Regions from separate parts of the Nicoliella spurrieriana genome, predicted to be linked through region 3. Evidence: riboswitches for the same ligand, from Rfam matches in the RefSeq annotation. Region 3 holds a riboswitch; each other region holds the start of a gene.

Evidence for each region. A riboswitch is a leader RNA that binds a small molecule or an ion and turns the genes downstream of it on or off. The one in region 3 is predicted to bind thiamine pyrophosphate.
Region 1: it holds a riboswitch for thiamine pyrophosphate, as region 3 does, so the genes downstream of both, MOO44_RS05025 (ECF transporter S component) here and thiW (energy coupling factor transporter S component ThiW) in region 3, are expected to answer to the same signal.
Region 2: it holds a riboswitch for thiamine pyrophosphate, as region 3 does, so the genes downstream of both, MOO44_RS04635 (uracil-xanthine permease family protein) here and thiW (energy coupling factor transporter S component ThiW) in region 3, are expected to answer to the same signal.

Annotation. Positions count from the first base shown of each region.
Region 1 covers NZ_CP093361.1:907,905-913,191, forward strand. Annotated here, with positions in the region: gene MOO44_RS05010 (LBP_cg2779 family protein) at 1-126, opposite strand, end outside; gene MOO44_RS05015 (energy-coupling factor transporter transmembrane component T family protein) at 202-849, opposite strand; gene MOO44_RS05020 (ABC transporter ATP-binding protein) at 846-2,276, opposite strand; gene MOO44_RS05025 (ECF transporter S component) at 2,363-2,920, opposite strand; TPP riboswitch at 3,021-3,110, opposite strand; gene MOO44_RS05030 (serine hydrolase) at 3,286-4,305, shown strand; gene MOO44_RS05035 (HAD hydrolase family protein) at 4,402-5,136, shown strand; gene MOO44_RS05040 (LVIS_2131 family protein) at 5,218-5,287, shown strand, end outside.
Region 2 covers NZ_CP093361.1:807,389-812,675, reverse strand. Annotated here, with positions in the region: gene MOO44_RS04640 (LuxE/PaaK family acyltransferase) at 1-228, opposite strand, end outside; gene MOO44_RS04635 (uracil-xanthine permease family protein) at 215-1,531, opposite strand; TPP riboswitch at 1,619-1,720, opposite strand; gene MOO44_RS04630 (hypothetical protein) at 1,830-3,644, opposite strand; gene MOO44_RS04625 (hypothetical protein) at 4,225-4,395, opposite strand; gene MOO44_RS04620 (KxYKxGKxW signal peptide domain-containing protein) at 4,799-5,287, opposite strand, start outside.
Region 3 covers NZ_CP093360.1:17,229-22,515, reverse strand. Annotated here, with positions in the region: gene MOO44_RS00125 (M20/M25/M40 family metallo-hydrolase) at 1-785, shown strand, start outside; gene MOO44_RS00120 (acetyl-CoA carboxylase) at 816-1,130, shown strand; gene MOO44_RS00115 (deoxynucleoside kinase) at 1,156-1,785, shown strand; TPP riboswitch at 1,844-1,933, shown strand; gene thiW (energy coupling factor transporter S component ThiW) at 2,020-2,532, shown strand; gene MOO44_RS00105 (ABC transporter ATP-binding protein) at 2,755-3,840, shown strand; gene MOO44_RS00100 (carbohydrate ABC transporter permease) at 3,833-4,777, shown strand; gene MOO44_RS00095 (carbohydrate ABC transporter permease) at 4,777-5,287, shown strand, end outside.

The DNA.
Region 1 (5,287 bases), on a different replicon from region 3:
CGACTTGATGTCGTGAAGCCGTTCAACGCTAATGTGGAGATTGAAAGCTAACTGGGTATCTGGCCAAGCCGTGTCCTTTTGGAAATCAATAATTTCCTTTGAAATGGTACTAATTCCATTAGTCATAATCTGCCTCCTGAAGTGGTTGATTAACTTAATTATATTATAACCAGGCCTGAATTAAAAGGTCCATGCCTGATTTCAGAATATAAAGATCGGGACCTGCACCAAAATTAACCAAAGGGCGCAACTTGCAAAATCGGTCCATTTGACGGCCGTTTTGACCACGTGGGTCCGCGGGGCGTCCTCAACAAAGCCGTGTGAAATCATGGCCTGAGAGAGGTCACTTGACCAGTTGATGGCTGCTAAGATGGCCTTGAAATATAACTTAGGCGACCACAATTGCATTGTGACCCCCCGCATTAAGGCGGCATGGCGAATCGTTTGGACCTCGATGATAATCCGTGGGACCAGGTTGAACGCCGTCAAGACCCCGTATGCAAATTTGGATGGTAATTTAAAATTTTGTTCGAGGGTGAATGCCAGGTCCTTGATGTTGGTAGTCATGGTAAATGTGGCTCCCAACCAGATATAGGTAAATAACCGGGTAAAAAGGACCCACCCAATTTCTGGGCCCTGGGTTCCATAGAAGACCTGTGAGACCAACAGTCCGGTGGCTGGAATGATGGGGTATAAAAACAGGTACAGTAATGATTTGAATGCGACCCGTTTGAGTAATAAATAAGTAAGACAGACCGCGATGATGCACAGGTTGACTGGAATGTTTTGGACGAATGAAATTTCGATCCCAATGATAATGGTCATTAATAATTTGATTGCTGGGTTCATAGTAGGGCCCCCCGATACGTTAGTTGTTGATTTTTAAATTCAACGTGGTAGTCAAATAGGGTTTCTAAGCCGCTCAACTGATGACTGATAATGATGATGGTCTGGTGAAAGCGTTGGCTAGCCGTTTGTAACATTTGGACGATGACTGCTAATGAATTGATATCGAGGCCCTTGAACGGTTCGTCCATTAATAAGACATCGGTCCCCATGATCAACATTTCAATAATTTGGAGCTTCTTTTTTTGCCCCTCGCTAAGCGTGTAGACCACCTGTTGTTCGTGCCCGTCAAGGTGTAAGGCCGTTAGCATTGCGTTGATATCATCTTGCGTGTAATGATGGTTACTTGCGTTTTTAACCGATAGGGCGAGCTCTTCTTCCATCGTAATGTCAATAAATTGCATTTCAGCATCTTGAAAAACGAGGGCAACGTTGGCAAGGTACTTTTTCTTACGGAGCTTTTGAATATCTTGACCGTGGTATGCAATTAATCCCTGGTATTTAAATAAGCGGGTCATTGCTTTGAACAGCGTTGACTTTCCAATCCCGTTCTCACCGGTAATCAGGGTCACCCGATGGGCGTAAAATTGAAATTGAGGGGCCCTTAGTAACGTGGCTTGCCCCTGCTTTATTTCACAGTCGGTTAAGTTCAATGCAGCCTGCTCATTTGGGGTCGGCAGTGCTAATTTGACCGCCTTTAAATCAGCATGATCGAACGGGACCAATAGTTGCTCGACCTGGGCATTAGTTAACTTTTGAATTTGGTACTGGTGGGCTTCTAAGTAAAAGAAGTCATCAACGACGTCTTGGTACCCGGACAGGTCATGATCAACTAAAATAATCGTTTTGCCCCGTTGGTCGCGTAACCGGACTAACTGGTGCAATAGATCGGCTCGTGAAGTGCGGTCCAAGCTGGCGAACGGTTCATCCAACAAGATGACATCCGAATCCATTGCGATGATGATGGCAAGGGCCACCTTTTGTTTTTCACCACCGGAGAGCGCGTTAAGGTGTCGGTGCTTTAATTTTTGAATGTTAACAAATTGAAGGGCGGCATCAATCCGTTCTGGGATTACTTCCGGATCGACTTGCCGGTTTTCGAGAGCAAATTGGAGTTCGTCGTTGACGGTGGTCATCGTAAATTGTTGGTTCGGATTTTGAAACATCATTGAAACGACGCCACTTAAAGCGGTCGGCTGAATCTCAGCTAATGGCTTCGGACCGATCTTAATCGTACCGGTGTACTCACCATTGGCAAATTCAGGATAGAGTCCCGCAATTGATTTTAAAAGGGTTGACTTACCGGTTCCAGACGGTCCGGCAATCAGGCTGATGTGCGCATCCGTAAAGGTTAGGTTGACGTCGGCTAAGACGGGGTGGGCACTATTTTGGTAGGTGAACGTAAAATGACTGACGGTAACGGCTGCCATTAATAACTTCCTCTCTATTAGTTAAAAATAAAGCACTTATCAGCAAGGCTCCATAAGTGCTTTATCCCTATTTAGTCATTTGATGATTATGCTGTAATTGCGTGGCTACGCTTCAACAACTTGGTGATGGCCATTGAAACGGGGTCACTGAAGACCCAGACCGAAATGAAGCGAATGATGAACAAGATAATGACCATCCCGATGCCATAGGCATTGTAACCGTTTCTGAACCAATCCCAGATAAACGTGATGATGGTGGTAAACAGACTCCCTAAGAACAATTGGAAGTGGCCGTACTTTTTGTAGCCGGTCACGGCAAACCCTAATTCGGCCCCGGCCCCTTGAATTAATCCGGAAACCACGTTCATGACGCCCCATTGGTCACCGAGGAACATTTCAACGACTGCCCCGGCCACTTCTGAGAAGATTGCGACCCCGGGCATCTTAAAGATGGCCCCGGCAAGCGGTCCAGCAACGATCCAAAGTCCCAATGAAATATCATTGGCGGCCGGTGCTAACCCGATTGGGGTTAAAATTAAGGTGAGGGCGTTATAGATAAAACTGGTCAACCAGAAGATGACCCCACACACGATGGCAATTAATGCAATTAAAATAATGTTTCTAAGACTCCATTTTTTGGACATGGAAAATCCTTCCTTTCAAATAAAATAGATAAATGATCATGGTTAAATAGATAGAAAAAGGGGCCCTCAAAACGAGGGTCCCCCTAGATATGTACACCATTGATCAATGAAAACGTTTTCCTCCACCAGTACTAACTGGATCAGGTTCAATGGGTATTATCTCAGCCGAATAGCACCCCAAACATCTCTATATCTATTTAACTTGATTAGTGTAACGTAATCTAAAATGAAATGCAAGGTCAAATGTTACAAACGAAATGCTTAGATAACACTTAGTTTACATTTGCCATAAATGAATTGTTAATCATTTGCTAAGATGTTAAGTTAATACTATGATTTCCGTAATAAAAAGAAGGGTTGATAAAATGAATTTAAAAAAGAATCTGACGAAACTGGTGATTGTAATGACCACCACCGCTGGAGTGGGGTTGGCGCCAGCCGTGAATTCGTTCTTTGGAACGGTATCCCCCCAGACGTTTAGTGCCAGTGCCGCATACAATTATAATTACGATTATGATGATGGGGCTTCCGGGATTACCACGAACAACATTGTTCCTGGTAATTATAAAATGAAGCATGCCGCCGCTGCAATGGCAATCGATGCGACTAACGGGCAGGTAATTTACGCTAAGAATGCGAATAAAAAAATGAAGGTGGCATCGATAGCGAAGTTGATGACCCTCTACCTAGTGGTCAGAAAGGCCCAGGAGACGAACGGCTGGAACCAAGTCGTTGATACCTCAAATGCCGGACTCCGTTCGATGAGTTATAACAATAATATCGGTGGGGGCTTTAAGTTCGTTGCCGGCCGGAAATACACCGTAAGGCAATTGTACCGGGCAACGCTAATTGAATCATCAAACAATGCTGCGATTGCACTGGGCCAATGGGTCGCTGGTTCGAACGGCAATTTTATTGATATGATGAATAAACAGGCCCAAGCATGGGACCTGAATGCGACCTTTAACTCCGCATCCGGCTTAGAAAATAACGATTTAGTTCACTATGGCTATAAGTATACCGGCGGGGCTACTGCCGGGAACATGGTAAGTGCCAAGGCGCTTGCTGTAATTGCCCAACACCTCTTGACCTATTATCCACAGGTAGTCAATGATGCGAAGCTGGGCACGGCTAAGGTAGCTGGACAAAACCTCTATAATTATAATAATTTATTGAAGGGGCGGACGTTCTATGATCCTAAATTATACGTCGATGGGCTAAAGACCGGATATACCCCTGCTGCTGGACTATGCTTTGTCGGGACCGGCCAACTACCTGGGAAGCACCGAATCATCACGGTTACGATCAATGACCCATACGAATTTAGTGATCAACGCGACTTAATGCGCTATATTTACAAGAATTCATCCATTTATAATGAATAATCATTGGACAGCAAGCTAGTTGCAAAAATGATATAATGATACCAAACCAAACTCACGACTTTAATCGTGGGTTTTTATTTTGAGGGGATGAATTGGATGAAGAAGTTACTCTTAGCTGACCTGGACCACGGGTTTTTGTCCGCAACGGACCAGCTTGATAAATCACGATTGAATCAGCAATTAGCAGCACTCGCCACCCAAGGAGTGCAGATGGGCTTTATGACGGTGTTGCCGTATGCCAAATTGATTCAAATTTTGCGGGGAATTCAGGCTCCGGTAACCCTGATTTGTGAAGGGGGTGCCCAAACGGTGAACGACCGGGTCGTGACCGGGGACATCCCCATTGATTATGACACTTGGACGGATGCGTTACAGTGGTTGCAGGGCCAGCGCGATTTTAACACCGCCTACGTCGTGCTTTCCGGAAAAATGAATGCCTATACCGATGCTCACGATGACAATTCAGCTGCACAAGCGTTCAGTCAAATTTACCCATCGCTTTATCAGATGAGTGATTTAACCCTCGTTGGTGATACGGTGTATCAAATGAGTCTTTACTTTGCTAATGGCGACTTACAAACGCTAGCGCAGACCTTTAACAGTCATTTTAACGGGCGCTTAGTGGCGGTTGCATCCGAGCATTTGCTTTGGATTACCGCATTTGAGGCATCCTATGCTAATGCAATCGACCAGTTGAGCACTGAATTAGAACTCCCCGACCAAGCGGTAGTGATGCTTACCCAGCAAGCAGGCACCGACCCCATCGATGCCATCATGGGAACCGAGCCGGTTGATGGATACGATGCGATTGATCAGTGGCTATCCAAATAGCAAAATTTGTTATCTGTTGATTAACCAGGTACAATAGGGCAAGAGGTCAGTTGTATTATTTTATTTTAAAGGAGCTTGCTTATGGCATCAGCCTGGAATTTGATTGGGCTTTTAATGTGGATTGTAATCTTAATCGATTTGATTTGGATGA
Region 2 (5,287 bases), on a different replicon from region 3:
CAGGTATTTATACCCCCGAATCGGCATCAACGGAATTTGAGTCCAGTCATGTACCAACAGCGGTGTTTTGCGCTGGTGCTTCGCATAGCTTTTAAATGGTAAGTTATGCTCAAACTGATATTTAAAAATTTTTAACGCAAGCTGATTAAAGTCTTGGTCGTCATTAGGAGTCCCAATTGCTGGATGCTGTTGAATAAATGTTAAGACATCATTTTTAATTTGATTCATGATTGACCTCCCGCCGTTGAAACGCTTTAGGCACTGCCACTAACAAAATGTGTAGTAATACGGAAGCAATTGCCCCAAGCAAAATGTTATTCGTTAATAGTGGTCTCAGTGCCCCCGAATAATTAGTCGCATAGGCAGGGATGCCGATTGCCAACATAATCGATAACCCAATGATCAAATTATTCGTATCGTTACTCTCAGCCCGTTTTAAAATCGCAAAGCCAGTCGTGATCAGCGTTGCTGCGGCTGGTAAGAACATTCCACCAATTACTGGTGCCGGGGTTAGTGATAGAAAGGCCCCTAATTTAGGAATAAAGCCGAACACTAATAACAAGCTCCCAGCCAATAGGATTGGCTTGCGTGAATGAATCCCGGTCAGCTTCATTACCCCAAGGTTTTGAGCAAAGGCCGTTGTTGGGAACCCACCGATCATTGAAGAAAGAATCGAACCCGCTGCTTCACCAGCAATCCCCTTTTCAATTCGCTTTTGGTCAATTTTAGTCTTGGTCACATCCGCCGAGGCCTCATACACCCCAATGGCTTCGATGATTGCCACACAATAGGCAATGAAGAAGGTAATAAATAACGTCCAGTTGAACCGTAACATTCCGTACGGCAATAATTGTGGGAACCCAAAGAGGGGCTTATGCGCCAGTCCCGAGAGGTCGATCATCCCAGTCGCAAAGGCCAATCCATCCCCCACCACAAGCGCAATCAAGAATGAATAGCGGTGCCAAAAGCCCCGGCCAAAGATGGAGAGCCCCACCACAATGGCAGCGGTGACAATCGCTACTAACAGTGTCTTAGGGGCAGCAAAGCTTGCAGCAGTCGGATTCCCGCCCAAAAATTCTTCTAACGTGAAGCTGGCTAGTGAAATCCCCACAAGAAAAATAATGGTCCCGGTAATTGCGGGCGTTAACCACTTGGTCAGCTTCCCCAATAATCCCGTAATTGCTAAAAAAAACGCCAAAATAGCACTCAGTAAAATCGATCCGCCTGCAGCTGGCAGGGTCCCCGTCTTTCCCGCATTGATCATCAATGCATCAAAAGCTGCAGAGGGCCCCTGAACGATTGGAAGTCGTACTAATTTGGTCGCTTGAATAATGGTCACCAACCCAGATGCAATAAAAATTGCATTCACTAAGTTAGTGGATAGTGTTAGTGATAGCCCCGCAGTGGACGCAACAAAAATCGGGTCTAACCACACGTTTGAAACAAAAATATGTTGAATACTAGCAAGAAATGTTTGTCCCCATTTTAAGTCATTGGTGGACAAATCAGTGGTTGCTTGATCATTTTCCATGAAAACATCTCTCCTTAAATTAAGCAATTTGGCTTAATTAAACTGAGAACCCAATTCACCACCGCAAATTGAAAAAGTTTCCATTTAAAATCAAAGTCGCTGCATTCCTACGCTGGTACTAACCAGATCAGGTTCATAAGGGTTAAGGACGGACCTACTCTCAGCCAAACGGCTCCCCTTGCAGTTAATTAAGTAACCTGAGTATAGCATAGTAAGTAGCCAACCTAAAAGCCCCCCTTGATTTTTCATTCCAAAATAAAAACGTGGTCAATGTAAAATTAACCACGCTTTTATTCATTTAATCCAACGGCGCCTGTGACTTCATCACTTCCGGACTCCACAGCGTCAGTAGGTACCCGTACCCCTGCGCATCAAACGACAGGTCCTCAAATTCACGGTTAATCCCAAACGACATGTAGTGCACGTCACTTGGCTGGAGCGTCCCCGCCACCAGCTTGTCTAATGGGACCGAGGTGATGATATTATCAGAAACAATGTACATCCGGTTGTTATATGCATCATAATCAAGGTTTTGGTTACTATACCCACCCCAGTTAATGTTTTGCGGTACGGCGCTAAAATTGGCCGCCCCGGTGGTTTCATTCAGCGTCCCCTTGTAGATCTGGTAGGTCGAAAAACTCTTCTGCCCGGCTTCAACGACCGACTCCTTGCGGCCAAAGTAGGCGTTCCCGGCCGTATCAAAGGTCAGCGTATTAATGCTGTAATTTGCATTTCCATTGATCAACGGGAAGTTGAACTGCTTAATCGGCTGCAACGTGGTCGGATTGATTTCGGTAATCGTATTCGTCCCGCCCGCCGGCAGATTGGCCAGCGTATCGTCTTGGACCAAATAGAGGTTCTGCGTGACCGGATTATACGACAACGTCTGACCGTGGCCGATATTTAACAACGGACTCACCTGCGCCGCATCTACGATTGCCATGTATTTCAAATACTGGGCGTGTTCGGCCTCTAGCGACTGCACGTTATGGGTCACGTTCTGCTCAGCCGTTTGCACGTCTAATTGGTCCTGGTTGACCAACTGGTTCGAGTCGTTCACGTTCTGGGTCGCAGTCAAATACCGTTTCCCGATCCCCTGATTGAACTGCTTTAACGCCACCTTGGCCGCCTTAACGGTCGCCCTTAGCTGTGTTTGGCGCCCCGTCAGTTGCTTTAACTGCTTCATAAGCGCCTTGCGTTGGGCCGGCTTAGCCTTCCGCAAGCGTTTGACCACCTGCTTGCGCTTGGTAGTGACTTGATTGGCGGTTTTCAGGCTCGTAGCCGTGACCTGGTTAAAGTAGGCCACGTAGTTACTAGCCGCGAGCCGCTTCGTAATCTTCGCATTGAACAGGCGTTGCTTGACCAATGCTGATTGGACCTTAGCAGCATATTGGTCAGCAGCATTCGTAATCTTTTGCAACGCGGCTTGGTACGCCTGATTATCCTGTTGGTCACTAGCCACCTGCGCACTTGCATTCTGGACCGCATTTTGCGAGTCATTATCGCTGTTTTGCGCATCGTTTAACACCGATTGGTAGTTAGCAGCCAGCTTTAAGTTGGCTTGCCCATAGGCCGTGTATGGGGAGGTATATGTATATGCCTTCCAAATTAAATCACGCCCGTCACCGTTGCCACCCAGGACCCCTAGGTTCGTCAAGTCGGTCGTATTGTACTTCGCAATCGCCCCCTGCTTGACCTTGTCGCCTAATGATTCAACAAAATACATATTATCACCGATCTGGGCACTGCTTTGGTAATTGCCGTACTCCCGCGAATCAACGTGGAAGCCGTTCGGGAGGTAGTAGTCGGTATTAAAGGTCGTCGTCCCCTGTTGATCGGTGTAGCTGTGACTGGGGTTTTGCTGGTCCATCTGGTATTGGGTCTGATTGAACTTGCCGTTATAGACCACGGTCGGTGGGATGCTGCCCACCGTCGTGGCCGGTTGATTCGTGGGCGTTAACCCGTTTCCCGATTGTAACTCGGGCGGATTTGCCACTGAATTTTGATTGAAATTAGCATAGTATTGCTGGGCTGCTGAAGCATGCTGATGTGTCAAGCCACACCAACACACTGTCGCTGCCATTAGGGTCGTGATCAATCCCCATCGTTTCATGAATATTCACCGCCATTTTAAAATAGAATTCATAACTAATTCATAACTGTGATTAGTATAATCCATGCCGATTGTTTGTGACAATTTGTAATATTTGGACGGTTAGACCGTTTCGAACCACTAGTATAAAAATAAATCCATCAATCAATTGACTGATGGATTTATTAAGAATGAGAGATTCTGATATGCTATGTGAATAATTATAAAAGAGATAAAATATCTTTTAAGTCCACGATATTCAGCCATTCAATTAACGCCTTGATTTTAAAGGAATGCTAATGGTCAGTTAGGATTTCAGCAGCGAATCGATCAGGTACGCTACTAAATTAGGAATCAATTGAATGGCAATATCGTTTGATATGTACTATTATCTTAACTAAATATTTAGAACTTAACAAATTAGTTAGAATTGAACCCCGGTTATAAAATAGTTCAATTTTCAACCCAAAATGACTCAAATTGTCCAATAAATTATACCGGTAGTGAATTCCGTGTTATAATATTGTAATATTACTGTTAAACTATTGTAATAAGAGGTGTAATTATTAATCAAACCAAGTCCAAAATAGCAGATGCATATCTAATTCTGCTCGATACCCAGAATGCAAACGACATTACTAATAATGACATCATTACCGAGGCTGGCATTTCCAAGGGGACGTTTTACAACCACTTTAATGATCAGCGCCACATTCAACAATTCATTTTCCATGAAATCGACAGTAATATTATCCATTCCATCGTAGACCATGGCCATTACATCCAAGCGACCCAGTCGTTAGACGTCCTATTAAAGTGTGTTTCCGACACCACGATTCCTGAAATATACACCTACCGTGAGAAAATCCGGATCCTCTACAATTCATCGATTAATGGTGATTGGCAACGCTACCTAAAGCATAAGTACCTCAAGTTAATCAGACGCCTATTGGATCCGAACGGAAAATACGCAAACTACCTCCGATTAATCGTGAAGTTTTCACTGGCAATCATTGAAATCTGGATCACCAGCCCGCTACCAATCCCACCGGAACGATTTAAAGATGTCTACTACCACCTCTTTGATGTCAAATTAAAATCAATTATTTAAAAAGCTCATTCCTATAATTACTAGGAATAAGCTTTTTAATTTAGATTAATATTTTTTATTTTGTTTAAACTGATTGCTTAGGCTGGGTATTAATATCCTTAGGCTTCTTAATTTTCGTTAATACCCCATTCTTATCGGCAGAATACCAAGTTCCATTAATTGTTAACTTACTATTTTGTAATAAGTATCCATCGTTAATTGCTACATACTTTTTACCATTAACTTCAAATAATAGATTTTGAGCAATCGTACCATTTCGGTCAGCATACTTAAGACGACCACCACTGTAATGTAAGAATGCACTAACAACTAAAACACCCTTTTTATTATAATATTGTTCAACTCCATTACCAGTGAAGTTCCCAATAACTGGTCTTCCATTCTTATTAAAGAAATAGTAGTCATCATTTGTAAAACTATGTCCATAAGTATTTCTTGCAGTTACTCCATAAGCATCACGATAACCAATAACATTATTTTTAGAATTCAATACAAAAACACCATTAATTGATTTACCATCTTTGTCAAAATCATAGAGTAGGTTACCAATTTG
Region 3 (5,287 bases):
ATGATTTAGATTCAATGATTGTGGGTGAACCAACCGGGGTCCAAACCAAGGATATTAATGCATATTTTAATAGTGGTGGCAATAATACGGATGCTGAGAATGTAACGACAGCTGCAAATTCTGATTTAAAAAATCAACATTTTATTGTAAACGCACATAAGGGAGCGTTGATCTATAAGATCGAGGCGTTTGGACGGGCTGCGCATAGTTCTACCCCCAAGCTCGGAATTAGTGCAATTGATAAGTTGTTTGAATATCGGGTAGCTGAGCACCAATTATTTAATGGCTTTACTGAAACCGACCCAGAATTAGGACCAACGATTTATACCCCTGATATCTTCGTAGGTGGTAAACAGGTGAATAGTATTCCTGATTATGCTTACCAGGAGGTAATGGTTAGAACGATTCCACAATTACCGAATGATAATATCGTGGATCAGCTAAAGCATTTGATTGCTCAGTTTAATCAAAAGCCAGGATTTCAATTAAAGCTAACGGTTGAATTTAGTGGTGATCCGGTGAAAAGCGGGGCCAATTCTACAATTGTAAATGTAGCTCGCAAACAAGCGATGCATGATTTACATGAACCATTGGATTTACCATTAATGCAAATTTCAATGGGAACTGATGGATCACAATACAAAAAGGCGAATCCTAATTTAGAATTAGTAGTTCTGGGACCTGGTAATAATACCGCTCACCAGGCCAATGAATGGATTGATTTGGATTCTTACTATCGATTTATAAAACTATACTTCGATATTGCCGTTAATTACTTAAAATAATGGTTAAAGGGACTGTGATTTGATTAGCATATGGATGCACAGGAAGTAACACAGCATGCAAACTTAATTTTTAAACGCTTAACCCCTTGGTTTAAGCGCATTCCAAATACGCGTTATCGATTAATTGTGGTTAATGATGTTTATGATCATTGTTACAATTTTTATATTGAGATTAGTCGAAAGCTAACTTTAACGAGGTTAGTGCCACTTCATGAAATTGACGATTATGATTTAATGAACCTGGGGTTAATTTTAAAAGCCTTAAATCATAATTGTCAGCTGCCGATTGACTTTAGACAATTTTCGGATAATGATAAACGCTTTTTGAATGGTTCTTTTCATTAATTTTTAGAATGGGGAGGGATGTAAAATGATTACGATGGCTGGAACAATTGGCGCTGGTAAAACGTTACTAGCGACAAAGTTAGCAGAACATTTGGGAACGAATGCAATTTTGGAGCCGGTGGATAGCAACCCCATTTTGCCAAAATTCTACCAGAATCCTAAACAATATTGCTTTTTACTGCAAATTTATCTTTTGAATAAACGCTTGGAGTTGATTCAAAAAGCACAGGCGCATCCGAATAACGTTTTAGATCGATCTATTTATGAGGATGCGGTCTTTACTAACGTTAACTATCAATTGGGCAATATTAATAAGACCGAACGAAAGGTTTATGAGAGCCTTTTAAATAACATGATGCAAGAAAGACCCAAAGATAGTTATAAAAAGAAACCTGATTTACTGGTGTTTATTGACATTGATATTGACCATCAATTGGAACACATTAAAGCACGGGGAAGGGCGTTTGAACAGGTCGATCATAATCCCAAGCGCCTAGATTACTATAAACGATTGCAGCGGGCGTATCAAAGTTGGTATAACAGCTATCGTGAAAGTCCAAAGATGAAAATTAATGGGAATCGCTATGATTTCGTTAATCATCCAGATGACATGACTGAGGTGTTAAGACAAATCGAATATCATGTTGTGAGATAATTCTATTTTGACTATTCTTATCCGTTCAGTTATCATTAAATAGCATTGAAAATTAAATCTAATATTAATGGGGTGCTGAATGGCTGAGATGATACCCACTAACCTGATCCAGGTAATGCTGGCGGTAGGGATTAATTTTAAAATCAACATTTTAAATCTCTGTCTTTTTAGATGGAGATTTTTTAGTTTATGCCCCCCATTATTATTACGTTAATAGTAACTGGAGGTTTTAAAATGGGAAGGCAAGGACAAGTACAAAGAGTGGTCATATTAGCAATTATGATTGCGCTAGATTTTTTATTATCACCAATTTTTAGAATTGAGGGGATGGCCCCAATGTCTAGTGTGATGAACGTAATTGCGGCGGTTTTGATGGGTCCCACGTATGCGGTAGTGATGGCAATCGTTTGTGCTTTAATGCGAATGTTATTATTAGGGATCCCCCCATTAGCGTTTACCGGTGCGGTATTCGGTGCATTGCTTGCTGGAATATTGTATCGGTTAAAAAGCGTGGTGTGGATGCCAATCATTGGTGAGATTATTGGAACCGGGTTAATTGGTTCATTAGCATCCTATCCGGTAATGGTTTTATATACCGGAACGCATAGTCAGCTATTTTGGTTTGTTTTTACACCACGCTTCTTCGGAGGCGCTATTATTGGTTCGGTGATTGCTTATTTGCTATTACTAAAGTTAACCCAAGTTGATCAGTTCAAACGGGCCCAGCGCTACTTTTTAACTAAATAGTGATACCTAAAATGCTTTGCTAATGCAAAGCATTTTTTATATAGATGCATTTCAATTTACATTAAATTTACATAATCGCTTTAAAATGGGCTTTTTAAGGAATTATTTTTACATAAAAAATACGTTTGCTTTACAGGTTTAATAAATTCAAATGATATTCTTTAAATTGTTAAGAAAAGTTTGCGACTAATAATTCTAATTCCATAAGGATAGGTGAGAAGATTGTCAATTCAATTAAAGCATTTGGTTAAAAAATATGAAGGTTCCGATACCCCGGTATTAGAGAATGTTTCAGCCCACATTGAGGATAATGAATTTTTTGCAATTGTCGGGCCATCTGGTTGTGGGAAGAGTACCCTCCTTAGAATGATTGCTGGAATTATCCCAATTACTTCAGGGAAACTATACTTAAACGAAAATGTGGCAAATGATTTAGCGCCACAGGAACGTAAATTATCAATGGTATTTCAAAGTTATGCATTATATCCATTTTTATCGGTATTTGATAACGTTGCATTTGGCCTTAAAGCCCGTAAACAACCTAAGGAAATGATTAAAGAGCGGGTAACAAGGGCACTGGCCTTAGTGAATTTAACTGATTATAAGGATCGAAAGCCAAAGGATCTATCTGGTGGTCAAAGACAACGGGTGGCCTTAGCAAGAGCAATTGCTAATGAATCAAAAATTTGTTTAATGGATGAACCATTATCCAATCTGGATGCTCAACTAAGGGCTAAGATGAGAATTGAGCTTAAGGAGTTACAACGTAAACTAGGGTTAACTGTTATTTATGTTACCCATGATCAAGTAGAAGCAATGACAATGGCAGATCATGTAATGGTTTTAAACAATCACCATGTTCAACAAATTGATACTCCATTGGGGGTTTACCAACATCCAAGAAATGAATTTGTGGCATCTTTTTTTGGCACTCCACAAATTAATTTAATTAGTGCGGTGTTTGAAAATGGGCGGTTAAAAGTAAATGATGATTTCATTATGGAAACCGATAGCTCGTTGATTGATGGACATAATTATAAAATTGGGGTGCGCCCTAATCAAGTCCAAATCAAAAGTGATGTTAATAATGGAAATGCTCAAGTAGTTAACGTTTCTCAATTAGGTGATCGGACAATGGTCGAAGCTATTTTGAACAATCAACAAGAAATTAGAGTTGTGTTAAACGGTCAGGTGGATATCCGACCGCAACAATTTATTCAAATTGAAGGTGCAGATGAATACTTTATTTTCGATTCTGATGACCGTAGTCTAGTTAGCGTGAATAAGGGGGCCCTTGTAAATGCTTAAGTCATTTGAGGAAAATCAATTAAACGATTCTAAGGTGTTAACCACCGAGGATGCGCATGGTAAATCAAAGCGCCACAGTGATACCCTATATGCCATTTTATTTTTGGGACCATCCCTTTTATTGTTAAGTGTGTTTGTGTTTTATCCGATGTTAAAGACCCTGTATATGAGTTTCTTTCTTACTAATAATTTTGGGCAAACCACTGTTTTTGTGGGCCTGAATAACTATATTTCAATTTTGAAATCAGGATCATTTTTATCAAGTCTGGCATCCACATTTGTTTACGTGATTGGAGTGATGGTATTAACAATCGTGATGGGGTTAGCATTAGCGGTTTTTGCCAACCAAAAATTAAGGGGCATTCAGTTCTTTAGAACCATCTTTTCCTCAACGATGGGGGTTTCGGTGTCCGTTTCAGCCATTTTCTTCCTATTTGTTTTCAATCCAACTAGTGGATTATTGAATCAAATGGCTGGATTATTGCATTTACCACAGTTAAATTGGATGACTGATCCCCACTTAGCAATGATTACCGTGATTGTTTCAACGGTTTGGATGAACCTGGGCTTTACCTTTTTAGTGTTATTTGGGGCGCTGCAAGCAGTTCCTCAATCACTATATGATGCAGCTAATATTGAGGGGGCATCCAAGCCGTATCAATTGTTTAAAATTACGATTCCCATGATTTCACCATCATTATTTTTTGTCGGCATTGTTACTTTGATTGGGGCCTTCAAGAGTTTTGGGCTCATTGATTTAATGACTGCTGGAGGTCCGAACAACGCCACTAATTTATTAGTTTATCGAATTTATCAAGATGCGTTTTTAAATGGGAACTATAGTCAAGCTAGTACTGAATCCATCATTTTAACGATTATTATTGCGATTATGACCATCATTCAATTTAAAGTTTTGGAAAAGCGGGTGAATTACTAATGGACATTGCAAAAAATACACAGGTCACTAGTAAATCAAAAATAAATGTGAGCAGCATTCTGCAATATGGCGGATTAATTATTTTAGCGTTAATCGTAATGGGACCATTTTTATTTGGTCTTTGGACCAGCTTTTTACCAACTAATAGCATCGCTAAGGGGTCATTATCTGGATCATTGACCATCGATAACTATGTGGCTGCAATTAAAACAACGCCAGTACTCGGATACCTATTCAACAGCTTTGTAGTTTCAATTTTAAGAACGATTGGTGAAGTATTCTTCTGCTCGCTAGCAGCATATGCATTTGTCTTTTTGAAGTTTAAGGGCCGGAACGTTATTTTCTACTTATTTTTAGCGACGATGATGTTACCATTTGAAGCTGAAGTAATCCCTAACTTCATGACCGTTAAATCCATGAACCTCCTGAATACTTATTCTGTAATGGTGATTCCATTTTTAACTTCAGCCTTTGGAACTTTCATGTTAAGACAAGCTTTTTTGCAAATGC